One region of the Streptodolium elevatio genome, then DNA from elsewhere that is predicted to be linked to it. Evidence: riboswitches for the same ligand, from Rfam matches in the RefSeq annotation. Region 1 holds a riboswitch; each other region holds the start of a gene.
The links. Region 1 has a riboswitch for cyclic di-AMP ahead of ACWD12_RS36900 (transglycosylase family protein). Riboswitches for the same ligand answer to the same signal wherever they lie in the genome.
Positions count from the first base shown of each region.

Region 2: linked by a shared signal. The riboswitch ahead of ACWD12_RS12920 (transglycosylase family protein) and the one ahead of ACWD12_RS36900 (transglycosylase family protein) in region 1 are both predicted to bind cyclic di-AMP.
Region 3: linked by a shared signal. The riboswitch ahead of ACWD12_RS02105 (C40 family peptidase) and the one ahead of ACWD12_RS36900 (transglycosylase family protein) in region 1 are both predicted to bind cyclic di-AMP.
Region 4: linked by a shared signal. The riboswitch ahead of ACWD12_RS38320 (C40 family peptidase) and the one ahead of ACWD12_RS36900 (transglycosylase family protein) in region 1 are both predicted to bind cyclic di-AMP.

Region 1 covers NZ_JBSFVE010000032.1:11,130-16,778, reverse strand. Annotated here, with positions in the region: gene ACWD12_RS36910 (hypothetical protein) at 1-262, opposite strand, end outside; gene ACWD12_RS36905 (phosphatase PAP2 family protein) at 551-1,204, opposite strand; cyclic di-AMP (ydaO/yuaA leader) riboswitch at 1,724-1,903, shown strand; gene ACWD12_RS36900 (transglycosylase family protein) at 1,907-3,301, shown strand; partial or broken gene ACWD12_RS36895 (NlpC/P60 family protein) at 3,735-4,724, opposite strand; gene ACWD12_RS36890 (hypothetical protein) at 5,041-5,349, shown strand; gene ACWD12_RS36885 (hypothetical protein) at 5,539-5,649, shown strand, end outside.
Region 2 covers NZ_JBSFVE010000005.1:276,017-281,665, reverse strand. Annotated here, with positions in the region: gene ACWD12_RS12940 (aminotransferase class I/II-fold pyridoxal phosphate-dependent enzyme) at 1-576, opposite strand, end outside; gene ACWD12_RS12935 (pyridoxamine 5'-phosphate oxidase family protein) at 755-1,468, shown strand; gene ACWD12_RS12930 (helix-turn-helix domain-containing protein) at 1,542-2,108, shown strand; gene ACWD12_RS12925 (N-acetyltransferase family protein) at 2,105-2,686, shown strand; cyclic di-AMP (ydaO/yuaA leader) riboswitch at 3,196-3,369, shown strand; gene ACWD12_RS12920 (transglycosylase family protein) at 3,373-4,656, shown strand; gene ACWD12_RS12915 (hypothetical protein) at 4,839-5,237, opposite strand; partial or broken gene ACWD12_RS12910 (MFS transporter) at 5,329-5,649, shown strand, end outside.
Region 3 covers NZ_JBSFVE010000001.1:484,359-490,007, forward strand. Annotated here, with positions in the region: gene pcrA (DNA helicase PcrA) at 1-985, opposite strand, end outside; gene ACWD12_RS02100 (hypothetical protein) at 1,051-1,404, opposite strand; cyclic di-AMP (ydaO/yuaA leader) riboswitch at 1,631-1,767, shown strand; gene ACWD12_RS02105 (C40 family peptidase) at 1,776-2,858, shown strand; gene ACWD12_RS02110 (LuxR C-terminal-related transcriptional regulator) at 2,977-3,576, opposite strand; gene ACWD12_RS02115 (ATP-binding protein) at 3,747-5,024, opposite strand; gene ACWD12_RS02120 (PspC domain-containing protein) at 5,235-5,649, shown strand, end outside.
Region 4 covers NZ_JBSFVE010000037.1:10,009-15,657, reverse strand. Annotated here, with positions in the region: gene ACWD12_RS38325 (hypothetical protein) at 1-481, opposite strand, end outside; gene ACWD12_RS38320 (C40 family peptidase) at 616-1,731, opposite strand; cyclic di-AMP (ydaO/yuaA leader) riboswitch at 1,742-1,896, opposite strand; gene ACWD12_RS38315 (NYN domain-containing protein) at 2,610-4,043, opposite strand.

The DNA.
Region 1 (5,649 bases):
TCGGCTCTGCGGCTGCGGCGATGGCGGCAGGGGGCGGTGTGGTCGGCGCCGGGGTTGTGGCGGCCTGCGCGGGGGCCGCGCCCGCGAGGAGGGCGGCCAGCGCGGCGGCCGGGACGATTGCGGCGGCGGAGATGCGGGTGGCGGCGCGGGTACGGGTACGGCTACGGGTGGTGGTGGTGCGGGTGCCGGCGCGGCCGGCGGCGGGGGTGGGCTTGGCGGTTGCCCGGTGCGTACGGCGGCGTGCGGATGTCGGTGCGGACACGGCTGTGGACCCCTCGTCGTGGAGTGCGCGCGCCACGGGACGGTGGCCGCGCAGGAGCGACTGTCCGGGGAAACGGCGCGGAGGGGTGACGCCTCGGATGATGATCCGATGACCGGACGCGGGTGAGTCTGGCACCGAGGGCGCGCGGTTGGGCCCGGTTTCGGGAATCTTGACCCTTGCGGGCGGTGGCTCGTCGAGGGCGGGGTACGCCACGTCGGGCGCGATGGGCTGCGGGCGGCGTGCAGGCGCGCGGTGTGCGGTGTGCGGCGGGACGGTGCGAGCGGTGGGTCAGCCGGTCGGCTCCGCGACGACCAGCGGGCGCAGCGGTGTGGTCTCGACCCGGCGTACGACCGGCAGCAGGGCACGCAGGGCCAGCGGCGACAGCGCGAGCGCGACGAGAGCGCCGAGCGCGAAGCCACCCAGGATGTCCGTGGGGTAGTGGACCCCTACATAGAGGCGGGCGAACCCCTGAAGGACGGCGACGAGGACGGCAATAGCGCCGAGCCTCCGGTCGACCAGCAGCAGGGCGATCGCCAGGGACATCGTCAGCAGGGCGTGGTCGGAGGCGAAGGACGGGTCGTCCTTGCCCTGCACGAGGACCGTGACGTCGGGGTGGGTCAGGAAGGGGCGGGGCCGGTCGACCCATTCGCGCAGCGGCATGTTGGCCACCTCGGCGAGCAGGGCGGCGATCGGCGCCCAGATGAGCCCGGCGACGGCGACGTCGTGGTCGGGACGCCGGCGGGCCCGGAACCACGCGATGCCGAGGAGTCCGGCGAGGATCGCGAGGAGGCCGTACTCCCCCATGAACTCCATGAAGCCGTGCGCCCATGTGGTGTCCTCGGCGAGGCCGTTGACGCCCTGGAGGACATCGACGTCGATGTTGTCTCCGGCGGCGAGGGGCACCGCGGGCTCGGCCGCGGCGGGCAAGGCGTACACGGACACGGCAGGACCTCCCGAGAATTCGTCCTTCAAGATCACGCTTGGGAGGTCTGCGCGGTTCCCGAACCGCGGGGATTCCCCTGATTGGGGCCCTGAGAGGGAGCTCGGCCGACCGGATAATCCGGACGAATGATGGCAGAGTGCCCGTCAGGTCATCCGATCGAAGGAGATGCGCGCCGATGACCTGCCGAACAAAGCCCCATGTCGGACATTTCGGATCTTGCCTTCGGAATGTCGGCCAGGTCACACCGATTTGACGTTCGATCACCGTCCGTGCGCGAAGCGTGGTGGTTTTTCACAAACGGTCAGTGGAGCGGTACCGAAGGTAGGAATTCGGACACCTTCGGCCGTCCAAAAGTGACAAGGAGTGACGTCTTGCCCACCACAAAACGGACGTAAACCTGTTCTTACGATGAGTCGCTTGTGATCTCAGGATCTGTCTGCCTAACGTGCTCCGCGTCGGTCCCCACACCGACCCCTCTCACCGGAACGCCTAGTTCTGCCGCCGGTCGGGACGGGACAGCTGAGAAGCAGCCACGGCAGAAGCGGGGGAACCAGGTGTAACGCGCCGGACTGGTGACAAACCAGGACGGCTAGGGGTGAAGCCGTACCAGTGACCCTTCGACCGGGGTCGCCGCGGGCGGCCGGGCAACTCCAGCCCGAATCCGACAGCTCACCTCGCAGGCGTAGGAGAGGAAACGCTTCATGCTGTCCGGAACCGGGCGTCATCGCCGTACCCGTCTGTCCACGACCTCGCGCATCGCCGTCGCCGCCGGTGTCACCGGTGCCGCGATCGCCGCCCCGATCATCGGGGCGACCACCGCCTCCGCCGCGTCGGTGAGCACCTGGGACAAGGTCGCCCAGTGCGAGAGCACCGGCAACTGGTCCATCAACACCGGCAACGGCTTCTACGGTGGGCTGCAGTTCACCAACTCCACCTGGCGCGAGTTCGGCGGCACGCAGTACGCCGCGCGCGCCGACCTGGCCACCAAGGACCAGCAGATCGCGATCGCCGAGAAGGTGCTCGCGGGCCAGGGCCCCGGCGCCTGGCCGGTCTGCTCCGTCAAGGCGGGCCTGACCAAGAACAGCGGCGCCCCCTCGATCGACACCGGCTCGTCCAACGGGTCCTCGCAGACCCAGGGCAAGACCTCGACGCAGACCGCGCCGAAGCCCGCCGCGCAGCAGCCCTCGGGTGCGAAGCTCACCGAGGACGCCAAGGCCGCCGCCCCCAAGCCGGCCGCGCAGCCCGAGGCGAAGACGCAGCAGGCCCCGACCAAGCCGGCGACCCCCGCGCCGTCCGCGAGCACCGCCAAGGCCGACTACACGGTCGTCGTCGGCGACACCCTGTTCAAGATCGCCCGGGCGCACGACGTCACCGGCGGCTGGCAGAAGCTGTACGACCTCAACCGCGGCGTCGTCGGCGGCAACCCGAACCTGATCTTCCCGGGCCAGAAGCTGGCCCTGGGCGGCCAGTCCACCGCGGCCCCGGCCCCGGCGAAGCTGACCGAGGACACCCCGGCGAAGCCGGCTCCGGCCCCGTCGGCGTCCTCCTCGTCCACGAAGCCCTCGGGCGCGAAGCTGACCGAGGACAAGGCCCCCGCCAAGAGCGAGACCACCAAGCCGAGCACGAGCTCCAACACGAACTCGAGCGCCGCCAAGCCGTCGACCGGCAACTCGTCGTCGACCGAGGCGTCGTCGTCCGGCTACGTCCGCCCCGTTCCGGGTGCGGCGAGCGGCTCGTACGGCCGCTCGGGCTCCATGTGGTCGAACGGCCACACCGGTGAGGACTTCCGCGCGTCGGCCGGCACCAAGGTCAGCGCCGTCACCTCCGGCACCGTGGTCTCCGCGGGCTGGGGCGGCGCGTACGGCAACGAGGTCGTCATCAAGCACGCCGACGGCCGCTACACGCAGTACGGCCACATGTCGAAGATCTCCGTCTCGGTCGGCCAGAAGGTCTCGACCGGCCAGCAGGTCGGCCTCGTCGGCTCGACCGGCAACTCGACCGGCCCGCACCTGCACTTCGAGGTGCGCACCGGCCCGAACTACGGCTCGGACATCAACCCGATCACCTACCTCCGCGCCCACGGCGTCAACGTCTGATCCACTGATCCTCGCGATCGGTCGAACTGACATCGCAGTGACGCGGTAGAGGCACCACGCCGCAGGCCCCGGACCCCACGGTCCGGGGCCTGCGGCGTTTTCGGGCGGGTGGCGGCCTGTTGTGGGGGATGGGCGTCGCCGGGAGCCGCTACGGGCGCACAGGGGCCGCGGCGGGGGCACGGGTGGGCGGTGGGGACGTGGTGGGCCTGGAGGGCGGCGGCTGCTTGCCGGGGGCCGGGCGGCTGGTCGTCGGCGCACCGGGACGCGGGGGCGCCTGCGCCGGTGGTTGGCTCGGTGCGGGGGCTGTCGGCGAGGGGGTTGCCGGTGCGGGGGTGGGGGTGGGCGGCGCGGGGGTCGTGTCGGAGAAGGACGTACGGGGTGCACCTGCCCCCGCCGTTCCGGCGACGTTGGCGACGACCGGGCCGCCGCGTACCGGCAGGGCCTCCGCCCCCTCGGGGGTCACCCGTGTGGCACCGATGTAGTCGGGCTTGTCGATCTTGCCGAAGCGGATGACCTCGCCCGTGTAGGGCGCGTGGATCATCGTGCCGCCGCCGACGTAGATCCCCACGTGGTGGATGCTGCGCGGATCCTTGAGGTCGTACGCGAAGAACACCAGGTCCCCGGGCAGCAGTTCGGCCCTGGCTGGGTGCCGGCCCGCGTTCCACTGGTCGTTCGCGACGCGCGGGAGCTTGATGCCGACCTTCTGGTACGCCGCCTGGGTGAGGCCCGAGCAGTCGAACCGGCCCCGGTGGGCGGCCGTGCCCTCACCGCCCCAGAGGTAGGGCGTACCGAGCTTCGACTGCGCGAACTCGATGGCCCCGACCGCGAGAACCGACGGCGGCAACGGGGCCTTCACCGCGCCGAAGCTCTGCTCCAGGGAGCGGATGTTCTTGACGTAGTTGCGCGTCTCCTTGTACGGCGGGATCCCCTTGTACTGGATGACGCGGTACGCGCCGGCGTTGTACGCGGCGAGCATGTTGTTCGTCCGGTCCCCCGGCACGGAGGCGATCGACTTCGACAGCGCGCAGTCGTACTTCGCGGCCGAGGGGATCGCGTCGTCGGCGTCGAAGGGGTCACGGCGGCCGTCGCCGTCGCCGTCCGTCGACCACTGGGGCCAAGTCCCGGGCATGAACTGCGCGATGCCCTGCGCACCGACCGGGCTGACCACCTTCGGGTCGAACCCGCTCTCCTGGTAGAGCTGCGCGGCGAGCAGCGCCGGGGAGATCTCCGGGCAGAGCCGGCCCCACTGTTCAATGGCACCCTGGTACGCGGCGGGCACCGTCCCGGGCGCGAGCGCCACCTGCCCGGAACCGCCTGCGGGGGCGGGAGTTCCGGACATCCCGCCTACCGCGGCGGCGAGCAGGCCGACGAAGCCGAACGGGACCGCGACGGCGATCCCGACGGCAATCCGTGCCTTACGCATGCGCGGTCGGGGGTCGCGCGGGGAAGGACCTCATGGAAACGGGACACCATCCGGGACAACATGGGACCAGCCGCTACTCCGGCGGGAACCTGCGGGGGTGCGGCGACGGGCAGGGACCGCGCACGCGTCGTGCTCCCGTCATTGTGCGCGCCATGATTGCTCTGCGCAATCACCCGTGATACACACAGTGAGCGAGCCGTCTCTCGGGGGTGGTGGCCCGAACGGTGTCGTCAGGACAGAATAATCGAGTGACAAAGAGCCCCCGCTCCACCCGGCGGGGGCAATTCGAGAAGCCCAATCGGGGGCGGTGAGCGGCATGTATCTAGGTGCAGGCAACGGCGACATCAATACGATCATCGGTGGGATTGCCCCGGACTGGGGGCCTTTCGGAAAGCTCGGCGCCGAAGCGCGCACCATGGTCCAGGTCGTGATGGCCGTGGCGATCCTCCTCTGCCTCGCCATCGCCATCTGGGGCGCGGCGAAGCAGCGGATAGGGGCAACGGCCTTGCGCGACACGTTCAGTGCCGAGCAGGGCAAGGGACTGATCATCGCCGGACTCACCGGCGTGTTCATCATCGGATCACTGGGCACCCTCTTCACGATCATCTACGGGATGGCGATCTAGGACCGGGCCCTCCCGAATTTGCCGACTCGAGGTGGCTCACGTGGCGTACGCCTGCCCGCATAACTCCCAAAGTGCGACGTATGCCCGAAGATCGCATTCCCTTTCGGTGGAAATCGGGAAGACCGGATATTTCTCGTCAGACCGGAGTGAATTACCTGCGGATTCCGCCGCGCGGGGAGGGGTCCGCGCATGAGTGACGAGTTGCCGCGGACTCGGACCCTGCTGCCGCCGCGCCCTGACGCCGTCGGCGTCCCCGCGCGGCGGCGCAATCCCGTGTTGTCCGGGATCGGCGTCGTCGTC
Region 2 (5,649 bases), on a different contig from region 1:
CGGCCGCGCGGTCAGGTTGAGGGCGGCGAGCAGGTCGAGGAAGTTGGCCCACCCCGGGTCCTCCACCAGGACGGTGTCCCCCGGACGCGTGTGCGTCATCAGCGCGCGTTCGATCGCGTCGAGCGCGCCGGAGGTGACGACGAGGTGGTCCGCGGGGACCCCTTCTGCCGTGAGGACGCCCCGCGCGGCGTCGGCGAGCGGGCCGTATAGCGGCGGGTGGTTGTAGAGCGGACGCCACGTCGCGGGGTCGGGGAACCGGGGGTCGGGCAGCAGCTCCGGATCCGGTTCGCCCATGACCAGCATGCGGGTCCCGGGCGGCGCGGCCGGGCCGAGGGCGTTGCGTTCCGTCGACGCCGGGCGCGGCAGCACGCGCGTTCCGGCGCGCCCCTGGGTCTCGACGATGCCCCGCTCGCGCAGCAGGCGGTACGCGGCGGCGACGGTGTTGGGATTGACCCCGAGGCCCGCGGCCAGGGTGCGCACCGGCGGCAGCGCGTCGCCGGGTGCGAGGCCGCCGTGCCGGAGGTCGCGCTCGATGGACGCCGCGATCTCGGCGGCGGTACGCCCGGTCGGGGCCACGATCTCCTCCTGAACGGCAACGACGCGCAGTCGTCGGTGCGGTCGCACGGCGCGGGCGACCTGTTGCCCGGCGGCCGCAATCTGTGATCGCACCCTATTGCGTTGACAGTCCCCCAACTCGTCGCCTTATTGTACTAGCACCAACTTGTGATTGACCTAGTACAAAGAGGTTTCCGACATGAGTAGCGCCCGCGAGGCCACCGGGACCACCGGGACCACCGAGCCCCCGTCCGTCTACGCCCGCACCGAGGCGACCACGCCCACGCGATACCGCGAGCGCATGCGCTACGACGCGGAGACCGTGCACGCGATCCTCGACGAGGCGTTTCTCGCGCACGTCGCGTTCACCGCCTTCGGGCAGCCGCAGATCCTGCCGCTGATCTTCGGCCGCGACGGCGGACGCCTCTACCTCCACGTGTCGAGCGGCTCGCACCTGGCCATCGCGGTCCGCCACGCGGGAGACGAGGGCCTGCCGGTCTCCTTCGCGGTGACGCTCGCGGACTCCCTTGTCCTGTCGCGCGCGGCCATGCACCACTCCATGGACTACCGCTGCGTGATCGCCCACGGGCCGCTGCGCCGGGTGACCGACCCCGCGGAGACCGCGCGCGGCTGGGCCACGATGATCGACCACCTCGTGCCCGGGCGGTACGCCGACAGCCGCCCGCCGAGCCCGAAGGAAGCCGCCCAGACCGGCCTGTTCGCCCTCGACCTGTCCGACGTCGCGGCGAAGGTCCGCTCGCACGGGCTCGCCGAGGACGCGGCCGACCGAGAGCTCGGCCACTGGGCCGGGGTGGTCCCGCTGCGCACGGCGGCCGGGACGCCGCGCCCGGACGCCGGGGTGGAGGGCGAGCCGCCCGCGTACCTGAAGGAGTGGCTGGCCCGGCGCGGATGACGGCGTGCGGATGACCGTGTATCGACGGAACCCCCACCTACGGTTCTCTCATATGCGGGATACCATCCCGCATATGAGAGACGACGTCGACGAACGCCTCGCCCGGCGACTCACCGCGCTACGCGTCGAGCACACCTGGTCCCTGGACGAACTCGCCGGCCGGACCGGTGTGAGCCGCTCCACCCTCTCGCGCCTCGAACGCGCCGAGATCAGCCCGACGGCGGCACTGCTGAACAAGCTCTGCACGGCGTACGGGCGCACGATGTCGCGTCTGCTCGCCGAGGTCGAGTCCGGCGCCGAGGCCGTCCGCGTCGTGCGCGCCGAGGAACAGCGGGTCTGGACCGACGAGGCCTCGGGCTTCGTGCGGCGCTCGGTGTCCCCGCCGAACCCGGACCTGCGCGCCGAGGTCGTCGAGGGCCTGCTCGCCCCGGGCGCGCACATCGCGTACGACGGCCCGCCGACGCCGGGCCTCGAACACCACATCCGCGTCCTCGACGGCACGCTCGCCGTCACCGTCGAGGGCACGACGCACACGCTCGACGAGGGCGACGCGATGAGCTTCCGGTTGTGGGGGCCGTCCGCGTACGCCTGCCCGGGCGCACGGCCCGTCCGGTACGCACTCGTGGTGGTCGCGCCGTGACGGCCGCGCCCCGGGTCGGGATCCGTCGCCTGCCGGCGGACGCGTTCGACGACGCCGTGCCCGCTCTCGGGGAACTGCTCGCCGACACCGTGACCGGCGGTGCGTCGCTCGGCTTCCGCACTCCGTTCACGCCCGGCGACGGCGCCGCGTGGTGGCACAGCCAGGCGGACGCCGTGCGCGCGGGCGCCTTCGTCGTGTGGACCGCGTACAACCGCGCCCCCGACAGCGCCTCCGACGGTGCCGCCTTCCACGGCCGCGTGCTCGGCACGGTCTGCCTGGCCTTCAGCTCCTGGGCGAACGGCGCGCACCGCGCCGACGTGGTCAAGCTGATGGTCCACCGCGACGCACGCGGGCAAGGTCTGGGCCGCGCGCTGCTGGCGACCGCCGAGGCGCACGCGGCCGAGGCCGGCATCACGCTGCTCATGCTCGACACCGAGACGGAGAGCCCGGCCGAGCGCATGTACGAGGCGGCGGGCTGGACGCGCTACGGCGTCGTCCCGGCGTACGCGGCCGATCCGGACGGCGTCCTGCGCGACTGCACCTTCTTCTACAAGCCGGTGACCCTCTACAAGCCGTGAACCTCTACAAGCCGGTGAAGAACGGCTCCTGACGCGACGCGTCCCGCGACGGATCACCGGCCGGAAATGCCCCCGGTGACCTTGTGGATCCGCGCGCGCCCCGTCGGTCAAACGTGTGTTGACGGTTTCAGCGGGCTCGTGCGCGCGCCGGGAGGCAGCTTCCCCACATCCGGAACGTCCTAATCGCGGTGATGCGCCGGATTCTCATAACTTTGCCCCTGCTTTACCGAATCGACGCTGCATCACCCCCGGGCCACTTTGGGTGAGGCGATCATGCCCTGCGTGGCCCGGTGATCACCGTACGGAGAAATCCGCACACATACCGGTCGCCCCGAACTACACCGCGTGGCCTATTCCCCGAACGCCGATATTCCCAAACCGGCTTTGCGGGGAGGGGATTTGAGTTGTCGGAGTCCGTCTGCCTACCTTTCTCGGCGTCGGTGTCCCACACATCGACCCCGCTCACCGGAACGCCGAATTCTGCCGCCGGCCGAGACGGGACAGCTGAGAAGCAACCACGGCAGAAGCGGGGGAACCAGGTGAAACGCGCCGGCCCGGCGACAACCGGGACGGCTAGGGGTGAAGCCGCGCTCGACGGCCCTTTCCGAAGGGCGGACGAGAGCGGCCGGGCAACTCCAGCCCGAATCCGACAGCTCACCTCGCAGGCGTAGGAGAGGAAACGCTTGATGCTGTCCGCAACTCGCAACCGTCTGACCACGAAGTCCCGCATCGCCGTCGCCGCCGGTGTCACCGGTGCCGCGATCGCCGCCCCCCTGATCGGCGCCACGAGCGCTTCCGCCGCCCCGGTGAGCACCTGGGACAAGGTCGCCCAGTGCGAGAGCACCGGCAATTGGTCCATCAACTCGGGCAACGGCTTCTACGGCGGCCTGCAGTTCACCCAGAGCACCTGGAACGCGTTCGGCGGCGGCCAGTACGCCGACCGCGCCGACCTGGCCACCAAGGACCAGCAGATCGCGATCGCCGAGAAGGTGCTCGCGGGCCAGGGCCCCGGCGCCTGGCCGGTCTGCTCCGTCAAGGCGGGCCTGACCAAGAACAGCGGTACCCCCTCGATCGACACCGGCTCCACCGGCAGCTCGACCACCAAGTCCCAGAACGCCGCCCCGAAGAGCCAGTCCGGCTCGCAGCTCTCCGAGGACACCAAGTCCGAGGCGAAGACCGAGAGCAAGGCTCCCGCGTCCGCGTCGACCGGCAGCACCTCGTACACCGTCGTCGTCGGCGACACTCTCTCGAAGATCGCCGACGCCCAGCACGTCGACGGCGGCTGGGAGAAGCTGTACCAGGACAACCGCGGCGTCGTCGGCGGCAACCCGAACATGATCTACGCGGGCCAGAAGCTGGCCCTGGCCGGCGGCCAGGCCGCGGCCCCGCAGACCGGTGCCAAGCTCACCGAGGACACCAAGTCCTCCGCCAACACCGGCAGCACGAAGAACCAGGCCAAGAACCAGGCCGGCGCCAAGCTGAGCACCGACTCCGGCAGCTCGACCGCGAAGTCCGGCAGCACGGCCAAGAACTCGACCGACAACGCCACCGCGTCGTCGTCCTCCGCGTCGGGCTACACCCGTCCGGTCCCGGGCGCGCCGCACGGCTCGTACGGCAACTCGGGCTCGCTGTGGTCGAACGGCCACACCGGTGAGGACTTCTCCGCCGCGTCGGGCACCTCCGTCAAGGCGGTCACCTCCGGCACGGTCGTCAAGTCCGGCTGGGGCGGCGCGTACGGCAACGAGGTCGTCATCAAGCACGCCGACGGCAAGTACAGCCAGTACGGCCACCTGTCGTCCTCGTCCGTGTCGGTCGGCCAGCAGGTCTCGACCGGCCAGCAGATCGGTCTGTCCGGCTCGACCGGCAACTCGACCGGCCCGCACCTGCACTTCGAGATCCGCACCACCCCGAACTACGGCTCGGACATCAACCCGCTGGCTTACCTGCGCGCCCACGGCGTCAGCATCTGAGCCACACCAGACGCCCCGCGCAGTTGTGGGGCTGACGCGGGACAGCAGTAAAACCGACGCCCGGCCGGACTCCTCCGGCCGGGCGTCGCCGCGTCCGCACACCCGGGTCGCTGCGACCGGGTCCGCACATGGCTTGACCGGTCTGCCGAACGGCCTGACCGGTCCGGCAGTTCAGCGTGCATTCAGCTTGCGAGTGCCGCGCCGAAGCGCAGGAATCCGGCGACCTGCGGGGCGAAGGTGACGGCACCCTCGCCGACTCCCTCGCGTATACCGGCCGTCACTTCCGCGTCCGGCTCGCCGTACACCTCGAAGCTCTCGACGCGGCAGTGCTCCATCACCCCTTGAATGTACGGATCCGCGAGCCGCCAGTGCGTGCGGACCGCGTCCGAATCCCGGAACAACTGGAAACTGTGCGCGGTCATCTCCGGTTCGTCGACGAAGACTTCGACCATGAGCTGGGGTCCGTGGCGTTCGGCGAACCCGACGGCGTCGGCGATGGCTTTGCGGAAGCCCTCCAGGTGCCCGGCGGTGATCCGCATCGTGTTGTGGAAGAGCAGGATGGCGTCGTTGTCGCTGTTCATGCGGACCATCCTTGAACTTGAAGCGAACTTGAGGTCAAGCCCTTCGGGTGCCGCAATCCACGGCCCTTCACATCGCCCGCCCTACGATGCCGCGCTGCCGTTCGTCACCCAGGTGTGGCAGATCTACCTGCTGATCTTCCTGCTCCAGGCGGCGTCCGCGGCCTTCACCCCGACGTTCCAGGCGACGATCCCCGAAGTCCTGCGCGAGGAACGGCAGTACACGCGGGCTCTGTCGATGTCGCGGCTCGCGTACGACCTGGAGAGCCTGCTCAGCCCGGCGCTCGCGGCCGGTTTGCTCGCGGTCGCGTCGTACGACTGGCTCTTCGCCGGCACGGTCGCCGGCTTCGCGGCGTCGGCGGCGCTCGTCGTCTCGGCGGCCCTCCCGAAACCCAGGCCCGCCGCCCCGGTCGGT
Region 3 (5,649 bases), on a different contig from region 1:
CCAGGCCCTCCTCGGCGGGGTTGACCAGGTCGCCGTCGACGGTGCGCTTGGGGCCGTGCCCGGCGGCGCCGCCGACGAGCTCGCGGACCAGCACGTACTGCGCGTGGTTGGTGTCCTGGTACTCGTCGACGAGGACGTGCCGGAAGCGGCGGCGGTAGTGCTCGGCGACGTCCGGGAACGCCTGCAGCAGGTTGACCGTGGTCATGATGAGGTCGTCGAAGTCGAGGGCGTTGGCCTGCCGCAGGCGCGCCTGATAGAGCGTGTACGCCTCGGCGAGCTTGCGCTCGGCGTCGTTCTGCGTCCCGGACGCGTAGGTCTCCGGGTCGATGAGCTCGTTCTTGAGGTTCGACACCTGCGCGTTGAACTTGCGCGGGGGGTGCTGCTTGGGGTCGAGGTCCAGGTCGCGGCACACCATCGCCATGAGCCGCTGCGAGTCGGCGGCGTCGTAGATGGAGAAGGTCGAGCTGAGGCCGAGCTTCTTGTACTGCTGCCGCAGGATGCGCACGCACGAGGAGTGGAACGTGGAGACCCACATGGCCTTGGCGCGCGGGCCGACCAGTGCCTCGACGCGTTCCTTCATCTCGCCCGCGGCCTTGTTGGTGAAGGTGATCGCGAGGATCTCGCCGGGGTGCACGCCGCGCGCGCCCAGGAGGTACGCGATGCGGTGGGTCAGCACGCGGGTCTTGCCGGAGCCGGCGCCCGCGACGATGAGCAGCGGGGAGCCCTCGTGGACGACCGCGGCGCGCTGTTGCGGGTTCATGCCGTCGAGCAGGCGCGCGGGATCGATCACCGGCTTGCGGGCGCCGTTGCGGTAGTGGCCCTCGTACGGCTCGGTCGGCGGGGCGTAGTCGCCGTCGAACAGGTCGTCGGGAGCCGGGTCGTACTCGGGCGGCGGCGGGGCGTCGTCCGGCAGCGGCTCGGCGGCGGGCGGCGGGATCTCGGCGTCGAACCCCGGCAGCGGCATGTCGTCGAAGAGTTTGCTCATCGTCTGCCGAGTCTACGAGCCGCGGGCGGTGTTCCGGTGCCCGCCCGCCTCGGCCCGGGGCGAACTCAGGTCCACATGACGGCGATGACGATGTTGGCGACGGTGAGCAGGCCGACGGCGCCGAAGAGCTGCACGTCGACGCGCTCCTTCGCGCGGTTCGTCCACACCATGAGCAGGATCCCGATGAGGATGGCGAGCTTGACGCTGATCTTGGTGTTGTCGACGTCGAGGTCGTCGGCCTGCCGGACGCCGACCAGCGCGATGCCGGTGACGAGCATCGTGAGGGCGCCGTGCGTCATGGCCGGGTTGATGCGGACGTCTCCGGTCTTCATCCCCTTCATCTGGGTGAGGAAGCCGCCGAGCAGGGACCCGATCCCGATGATGTGCAGGACGAGCAGAAGTTGTCGGACGACGTCCACGAAACGCTCCTCACGGTGGGATGGCGCTCCGAGACTACAAAAATCACAAAGCGGACAATGAAACGGCCCTCAAGGTAAAGACTTGGCAATGCGGCCCGGAAAGCTGGGGGTCGTGACACTCCTGTGACTAATGTTCTCGGCCAGGCGGCCGTACCCCCGTGCTCCACCAGGAGTGCACGGCCGCCACCGCCGAGTCCGGCGACGTACCGAGGCCGCCCCCACGGCCGAGGAGCACGAGCCGGAGCCGGGGACCCAGGTTCCCATCGAGGCGAATCGGGTCCGGGCCCGCCAGTCCGGAGTCGTAGGGCGTCTTCTTCCGCCCGAGCCTGTCAGCTAACCCGGTAGGCGGCCGAGGAAGGAGTGACGCTTTCGTGGCGTCTCATCGCCGTCCCGCGCAGCACCGCCGGATAAAGCCGCGCAGCGCCCCGAGGGGTGCCGCCACGCTCGCCACCGCCGCCGTGACCATGACCGGTGTCGTGGCGTTCGCCGGCACCTCGAGCGCCGACCCGGCGCCCACCTCCGCGCAGGTGCAGGAGCAGGTCAACCAGCTGCACCGCGAGGTCGCCAAGGCGACGGACGTCTTCAACGGCGTCCAGGAGCAGGTCGAGGTGCTGCAGAAGGAGTCCAACGCGACGCAGACCCGCGTCGCCGAGGAGCAGGCCGCGATGAACCAGCTGCGCGAGCAGATCGGTGTCATAGCCGCCGAGGAGTACCGCAACGGGGGCATGCCGCCCGAGCTCCAGCTCGCGCTGAGCGGCGACCCCGCGATGTACCTCCAAAAGGCCCAGATGCTGGACCAGATCGACAGCCAGCAGGCCACCCGCCTCGAACAGATCGCCGCGCAGGCGCGCATGCTCCAGCAGGACCGCGCCGAGGCCTCCCAGCAGCTCGCCGACCTCGACGCGCTGCGCAAGGACCTCAACGGCAAGAAGAACGAGATCCAGGAGAAGCTCAACAAGGCCCAGGCGCTGCTCAACACCCTCACCGAGGCCGAGCGCCAGGCCGTCCTGGAGTCCAACGACCACGCCGACGAAGAGCGCACCGACGACCGCGCCGGGCGCGACAAGCCCGAGGCCGAAGAGCCGCTGCCGAACGTCCCGGCCTCCGGGCGCGCCGCGGTCGCCGTCGACTTCGCGATGGACCAGCGCGGCAAGCCGTACGGCTGGGGCAAGGCGGGGCCGAGCTCGTTCGACTGCTCCGGCCTCATGCAGGCCGCGTGGGCGAAGGCGAACGTCAAGCTGCCGCGTACCACCTGGGACCAGGTCAAGGTCGGCAGCCCGGTGTCCAAGTCCCAGCTCCAGCCGGGCGACCTGATCTTCTTCTACTCCGACATCAGCCACGTCGGGATGTACATCGGCGACGGCAAGATGGTGCACGCCCCTCGTCCGGGATCCGTCATCAAGGTCGCCCCGATCACCGAGATGCCGTTCCACTCCGCGCGCCGCGTGGGCTGACCCGCCGCACCACGTACCGCAGGCCCCCGATTCCGGTGCTCCGGAATCAGGGGCCCGCGTCGTTTCGGGTCCTGCCGCCCAGTCCTGCGCCCGGGCCTGCCGACGGGCAGCCGCGCGGTCAGACCAGGCGGCGGTCGGTCGCCCAGCGGGTCAGCTCGTGCCGGTTGGACAACTGCAACTTCCGCAGCACCGCCGACACATGCGTCTCGACCGTCTTGACCGAGATCACCAGCCGCCGCGCGATCTCCTTGTACGCGTAGCCGCGCGCGATCAGCCGCAGCACCTCGCGCTCGCGCTGCGTCAGCCGGTCCAGGTCCTCGTCGATCGGCGGTACGTCGGTCGCCGAGAACGCGTCCAGCACGAAGCCGGCCAGGCGCGGCGAGAACACCGCGTCGCCCTCGGCCACCCGGCCCACGGCGCGTACGAGTTCGTCGCCGGTGATGGACTTCGTGACATAGCCGCGGGCGCCGCCCCGGATGACCCCGATGACGTCCTCGGCCGCATCCGACACCGACAGCGCCAGGAACCGCACCCTGCCTTGCAGGCCGGCGCACTGCTTCAGCACCTCGACGCCTCCCCCGCCGGGCAGGTGCACGTCGAGCAGCACGACCTCGGGCATCGTCGCGTGGACGACCGAGACCGCCGACGCGACGTCCTCGGCCTCGCCGACGACCTCGACGGCCTCGCCGATCTCGGCGCGCACGCCGGTGCGGAACATGCGGTGGTCGTCGACCAGTACGACGCGCACGCGCGGTTCCGGCGCGTCCGCCGCCGCGCGCTCGGCGTCCTGCCGGGGATCCTGCGGCGCGTCGTGCGGCGCGTTCTGCGGCGGGTTCTGCGGCGTGCTTCGCCGGGGGGTGTGCGGGGTGTCCTGCGGGCCCTGGGTGCTCACTTGGTGCTCCTGTTCCTCGACGCCGCCTCGCCGCGCGCCATCTCGAGCTCGACCTCGGTGCCTTCGCCGGGCTCGCTGCGGATCACCGCGGTACCGCCGTTGCGGCGCATGCGCCCGAGGATCGACTCTCGCACACCGAGCCGGTCCTCGGGCAGCGCACCGGGGTCGAAGCCGGGCCCGCTGTCGCGTACGAAGACCGTCACCATCGTGTCCTCGACCTCCGCGAACACCTGGACCGGCGCGCCCGAGGCGTACTTGGCGGCGTTCACCATCGCCTCGCGCGCGGCGGCCAGTTGCGCGGCGAGGCGCTCGTCCACCGGGCAGTCGCCGACCGACACGATCTCGATGGTGGCTCCGTGCATGTCCTCGACCTCGGCGGCCTCCTGGCGCAGCGCGGCGGCGAACGTACGGTCGGGCTCCTCGCCCTCCGGCCGGTACAGCCACGCGCGCAGTTCGCGCTCCTGCGCGCGGGCGAGCTTGGCGACCTCGCGCGGGTCGTCGACGTGCCGCTGAATCAACGTCAGCGTGTGCAGCACGGAGTCGTGCACATGGGCCGCCACCTCCGCCCGCTCCTGCGCGCGGATGCGTGCCCTGCGCTCCGCCCCCAGGTCGCGCGTCTGGCGGAGCAGGAACGGCCCGAAGATCACCAGCAGCCCGAACAGCAGCAGCGCCGCGCCCCGCAGCGCCGCGAACGCGTCGCCCAGGCCGCCGCGGTAGGCGACGAAGAAGCCGATGCCGATCGCGAAGACCACGAGCCCGATGGCCGTACGCACGATCCCGGCGGTACGGCTGCGCCCGTCGAGCGACAGCCAGCGGGTGCGCTGCGCGTCGTCGGCCTGCCGCCACACCAGGGCCACGCCGGCCGATGCGACCAGCAGCGGCCACACCCACGCGCCCCGGTAGCCGGCGTCCCCGGCGACCGCCATGACGAGGGCGAAGGCCAGCAGCGCCGTGACGATGGCGAGGGCGGCGTGGCGCGACTTGCGCTCGCGGGCGTCGGCCGGTTCCTGGCGTACCTCCGCGCCGCCCTCGGGCACGTTGAGCCACAGCAGGCCGTACAGCACCATGCCGAGACCGCCGCCGAGGGTCAGCACCACGAACCCGACACGGATCCACACCACGTCCACCGCGAGGTGCCGGGACAGTCCGCGCGCCACGCCCGCGACGATGCGTCGCGAGGAGTCGCGGTACAGCGTGGGGGCCGACCGGCCGACCGTGGGCTCGAAACCCAGATAGGTCTGCGCGTGGGAGGCGGGAGGAGGTGCTGAGGTCACACGACCGATCGTCACACGCACGGGCTCGGCGACGCATCAGGGTGCGACCCTGATTCGCCCTCAGGGTCACCTCGGGGTACGACCCGGGCCCCTCCTGATAGGCGCGCACGCGCAAGGCCAGCACGATGGAGGCATGAGCGAGCGGGACGACCGAATCAACAGGGGAATGCGTTCCGCGAATGCGGACGCCGAGCCAAGCGAGGTGCCGGCATGAGCGGGACGAGCCCCCACCCGACCGGGACCACGCCGCGGGCCGAAACGGGCGACGGCGGGAATCCGCCGCTGCACCGCCCTCCGCACGACCGCGTGGTCTCGGGTGTGTGCGGCGGTCTCGGCCGGCACTTCGGCGTCGACCCGGTGATCTTCCGGGTGGTGTTCGTGGTGCTCGCCCTGTTCGGCGGCCTCGGTGTGCTGCTGTACGGCCTGGGCTGGCTGCTGATGCCGGCCGACGGCCAAACGGCGCCCCTGGCACGCGAGGTGCTCAACGGCCGCGGCATCGGTGCCGCGATCCCGGCGATCGCGCTCACCGGCATCGGCGTCGGCGTCTTCTTCAGCTACATCGACAACGGCTTCGACGGGGCGGTGCCGCTGCTGATCGTGGCCGCGATCATCCTGTACGTCGCCC
Region 4 (5,649 bases), on a different contig from region 1:
CGATGCGGTACGTCAGGTCGACCTGCGCGGCGAACACCGTGGCGCCCGCGAAAGTCGCGAGGCGCTGCTCCGGAAGGGTGAACGCGTCGGCGGCGACCAGTTCGTAGTCCCACGACGCGAAGGGAATCTGCGCCGCGTTGTCGAACGCCGCGGCCTGCGCGTCGTGGAAGGCCTTCGCCGCCGGGTCGATCGTCGCGAGGTACGCGGCGCGGTCGTGGGTCCGCACCGCCGTCGCCCGGCGCTCCAGCAGCCGGGCGATCGCCTCGTTGCGCGGATCGGTGTGCTTCTCCTGGCCGGCGGGCAGGTCGGCGGCCTGTACCGGCGGAGAGGGGCTCGCGCCGGGAGCGGACCCGCGGCTCGAACCGTCCGAGCCCAGGCCGATGACTCCCAGGGCGATTCCGGTGGATATCGCGGCGCAGATTGCCGCGAATACCAGGAGCCACCGCGGGATCCGTCGCGCCCTAGGGCCCCGGTCGTCCACGGACTGATCGTACGAGACCGCGAACGGGGCCACCCGCCGAGTTCCGCGCACCGGGAACCTCCCGGCGTGGGGACCGGGAGGTTCGGCCTCCGGTGGCGCGGTGCGGCATCAGGGGCGGTGAGTCGGCGGACGCGTCAGGAGGGACGGACGACCTTGACGACCTTCATCGAGTGCAGCGGCGCGTAGCGCACGTTGGTGCCGGGCTTGGGGGCGTGGATGATCTGCCCGCCGCCCGCGTAGATCCCGACGTGCGACATGCCGCTGTAGTAGATGACCAGGTCGCCGGGCTGGATCTGGTCGACCGGGACGCTGCGGCCGGCGCCGGCCTGCGCCTGCGAGGTACGCGGCAGCGAGACGCCCGCCTGCTTCCACGCCCAGCCGGTGAGGCCGGAGCAGTCGAAGGAGTTGGGGCCTGTCGCGCCGTACACGTACGGCTTGCCGACCTTCGACGCGGCGGCCGCGACGGCGGCACCGGCCCGCCCGCTGACCGGGACGGTGACCTTGGGGGTCTCGGTCTCCGGCTTGGTGGTGGTCGGCGAAGGCTTGGTGGTGGTCGGCGCGGTGGACGACGGGGTACGCGCCTCGTCGCGCGACGCGCGGTCGTCCGCCTCGATCGTGTCGCCGTGGCCTTCCTCGGCGAGGATCGCGGCGCGCTCGGCCTCGGTCAGCGTGTTCAGCAGGGCCTGGGCCTGCTGGAGCTTCTTCTCGACCTCGGCCTTCTTGGCCGAGAGGTTCTTGCGGGTGTCCTCGAGCTCGCCGAGCTTCGCGGAGGCCTCGGTGCGCTCCTGGTCGAGCGTGCGCTTCTTGGCCTGGATCTGCTCGATCGAGGCGGCCTGCTGCGCGGTGATCTGATCGAGCGCGGCCGCCTTGCTCAGGTACTCGTCGGGCTTCTCCGACAGCATGAGCTGGAGCGTGGGGTCGACGCCGGCGTTGCGGTATTGCGCACTGGCGATCACCCCCATGGTGCTCTGCAGCGAGATGAGGTCGGACTGCTCCTGGGCGATCCGCTCCTGGATCTGCGAGACCTGGCCCTGCAGCAGCTCGGTCTTCTCCTGGAAGCCGTTGAGCTCCTCGGTCGCGACCTCGGCCTGATGGGTCAGCTCGTTGATCTGGGCCTTGACCTGGTCCTTGGAAGGGGCCGGGTCGGCCTGGGACATGCCGGGCGAGAGCGCCACCGCGGTGGCTGCAGCGGCGGTGAGCACGCCGACGCGCGCCTTGCTCGGTTTCTTCGGCCGTCGGTGGGACGCCACGTAGGCGAACTCCTTCTTCCTACGCCCGCCTACCGGGTGAGCTGACGGGTTCGGGCCGGAAGAGACGCCCTACGACACAGACTTCGTGTCGATTCACCCCACGGGGAATGGTTCCCCGGCTCCGGCTCGGCCTCGCGGCCTCGTCGGACTCGGCGGGAGTCCCCGCCGCCGCCCTGGCTGGACGATCGACATTGCGGGCACTCAGCCCGAGACATTAGTGACCCGGGCTTGATCCGTTCAAATCAATCGCCGAAGTTTTACAAGAGATCTCGTGATTAATGCTTCCGGGTCCACCGAGCGTGATCAGAGAGCGACCATCTGTTCATACTTTCGTGGCGGTTTACGGCGTTGTGCGGGCGGCTCGGCGGCCGCTTGGCGCGGCTCCCGAGGAGTCGGCTTCGACGGATCTTCGCGCAGGTCAGGGACGTACCGGAGGGGGCGGGACAGGCCCGCCTCAGCGAGCAGGGCTATGCGGTCGACGGTTTCCGGCGAGAGGTCGAGACACCCGGTAATTCCCGAATTCCGCCCTACGGGCGAATCACCCGTATCGGTGTCGTTACGGCGCATTGTGGGATATCCCACATCCACCACGGCGTGTCGGCACACCGGAACCGACTCGTTGGATTTCGACGCATCGGGCGAAAAGTCCGATTTATCGTCGAGAATTTGAGGGACCACACAATCAGCACACGCCGGACCTCGGGCACGGCACGTACGGCAGCAGACCCGCATGGTCGTCCACCTCTTCCGTTGCGTTCCGATGGAGCTGCGATGGAGCGGTTGCTCCTGGAACACACGGTAGGGACGGGCACTGACACAACGTCACATGTCAACCACGGCGGTCGAGATGGGACGCATCGCACGGGGCGGCGCGGCGGTCAGCCGCGGGCGAGCCGGCGCAGCAGCATCGTCGACGGCACCGGGCGCGCCCCCGCCCGCCTTACACCGTCGGCGACTTCGCGGTCCGACGAGACCACGATCACGGGACGGCCCGGCGGTTCGGCGCGCACCAGGCGGCGGATGAGCTCGTCCGCGGTCTCCCCCGCCTTGCTGAAGCGCACCCGCACCCCGCGGGGCGGGGCGAGCAGCACGGGGGCGTCCAATTGCGCGCCGTCGAACACACAGGTGACCTCGGCGCCGCTCTGCGCGGCGATGACGGCAAGTCCCCCGAGTAGGCGTACGCGCTGCTCCGAAAGGGCGAGCGACGGGTAGCCCGTCTTGGTGACGTTGTAGCCGTCGATCACCAGGTGCGCCTGCGGCAGGCTCAGCAACTGGTCCAGGAGCGCGGGGTCGTCGCCTTCGAGCGCGCGCTTGGCGATGTCCTTGGGGCTCGCCCCCTCGGGCGCCACGGCGTCGACGGTGTCCGCGGGGCGGATGCCGACCGGCGGCAGGGCCAGTTCGCGGCGCAGCCCCTGGGCGGCTTCGAGGACCGTGTCGAGGAGCAGGCGTACGCGCGTGTCCTCCATGCTGCGGCCCTCGCGCGCGGCCCGGCGGCTGGCTTCGAGGGCGGACTCCACCTCGGAGACCCTGCTGCGCAGGCGGCGCGTCTCCTTGTCCGCGGCGGCGATCGCCGTCTGCGCCTCGGCGCGTACGGTCGCCAACTCCGCCTGGGCGCGCTTCGCCTCCTTCTCGGCGTGCTTCGCGCCGCCCTGGAGGCCGCGGACCTGGCGGCGCAACTGCTCGGCCTCCTTGCGGGCCTCCTCCAGGTCGGCCCGCAACTTCTCCTGCTCGGTACGGGCGGCGGCACGCAGCGCGCCAAGCTCCGACTCCAGCCGGTCCACCACGGCGGCGGCCTCGGCGCCCGCACGGTCCTGGGCCGCGCGCTCGGCGGCCTGCCCCGCGGTGTCGAGCAGCGCGACCCACCCGGGCGGCCGCAGGAGGTACGCGGCGGCGGCGACGTCCAGCGGATCGGCCGCGGCGGGCGGGCGCCCCGCGTCCAAAGCCGCCGCGAGGTCCGGGAGTCCGCGGCGCAGGCGCTCCGCTATCCGCTGCCGGAACACCGGGTCGTTCTCCAGCACCCCGGCCAGCGGCGTGGCCGCCAGCTTGGCCCGTCGCGACGGGGTGAACCGGGCGAACTGCCGCAGCGGGACCGGAATCTCGTCGGACGTCATGGCGCCGAGGCCGTCCGCCGCGAGGGCGATCACCCGCTGGCGCACACCGTCGGGCAGCGGCCCGCGGGGCGCGGCGTCGTGGTCGGTGGGGTCGTCGTGAGCGCCGTCCTGACCGTCGGCGTGGGCGTCCGCGCCGGATTCCGGCGCCGACTCGGCCTCGAACGCAGCGCCGGTGTCGGACTCGGATCCCGCCTCGGCCACGCCGTCCGCGTCCGCGTCGGCAGGGCCGTCGTCATCCGACGAGGCCGCGGTGTCGCCCTCGTCCCGCACCGGGGCGGCGCGTCCGCCGGCATTCTCCCCGCCGCCAACGCCGTCCGCGCCGACCCCGGGCAACTGCGCTGCGCGGGTGTCCGCCGTGTCGGCGCCGTTCGCCGGGGCATGGCGCCTGCCGCCGGACAGTGCCGCCCGCAGCAGGGAATCGTCGCCGTACGCGGAACCGCCGCTCCGCGAGTCGTCCGCCGGCGGCTGGGCACCCGCGCCGCCGCTCCGGGCAGCGTGTGCCGCGCCGGGCGACGCCTCGCCGCCGACCGCGGGACCCGCGTAGCCGTTGCCGCCCGAGGCATGCGTGTCGGCCGAACGGTCGCGGCCCGAAGTCGTCTCACCGGGCATGCGGCTGCGGCCCGCGTCGGCCGCCGCGCCGGCGCCCGCCCCCGCCGCGCCTTCAGCACGCCCGTTCCCGTCGCTCGGCGACGCGTCACCGTGGCGCGAGGGAACGGCGAAAGCGCTCCACGTGCGCTCGGATCCGGCTCCCCGCGTGCCCTGACGGCCGGGGAACGGGTGGTCGTGCAGGGCACCGACGTGACCGGCGACGACCAGTTCGTCGCCACCGTCGGCCACGACCGGGCCGGCGAGCCGGTCCGCTCCCGCGAGTTGGTCGGCGCGCTCACCGCTCAGCGGCCTCGGAATCTCGACCGTCGCCGCGGGCGCCACCGCGGCCTGAGGGCGTTCCAGGCCGTCACTCGAAGGGGTGGCGGCAGCATGGTCCGCGGAAGCGGGGGTGCTCCCCGCCGGGCCGAGGAGAAGGTTCGCACTCGGCGGGACGGGCCCGTCCGCGTGCTCCCACGTCGGCTTCGCGGAACTCGGGTTCCCGGGACGCTCCTCGACAGCCCGCACCCAGGAGTCGGAGGACTCGGGCGCGGAGGACTCGGGCGCGGACGTGCCGGAGCCGCGGGCAGCGTGGCCCGGCTCCGCGCGTGTGTCCGACTCGCCCACAGGTCCTCCGGTTCCGTATCGGCCCGGTCTCCCCGCCCCAGGCTGCTCGATTGTGCTCCTGATCATGGCCTGCCCACCCGGACAGCCGGACACGCCTCCCCGCGCCGATGCCGAACCGATGCACAATCCGCGCGTGACGGTGTCCCGGTACTGGCCCGGCCCGCAAGCGTGCCGTGCGCCGGACAAGCCCCGCCACCCCAAACTGCCACATCCGGAGATGACACCGGCGCCGACGCGCAGTCAAGCGGCCCAGTCCGACATGCCAACCCGGAGGTTGCACCCGGCGGGCGGCGGTCCGGACCGCGACCGGGTCCGGGGCCGGGGCTGCGCCGTGCCCGCTCGGCCTGCCACGGGGCGCAAGCCGTCGGGCCTGCGGTGTCACGTACGGCCGACCGGCTCCGGCGCGGTGCCGGACGGGCAGTCGTGCCGCGTACACCCGTACGGCGGCACGCGCCTGCGCCGACGTTCGCACCAGCTGTGGAACGTCGGGGTGCCACCGGCGTGTCGGCAGAGTGCCGACGATGGAGCAGTCGAGTGCCGCGAAGCGGTGGGGTGCCTGTTCGCCTGGGCCCGCCGCGCCGCCCGCGACGACCTC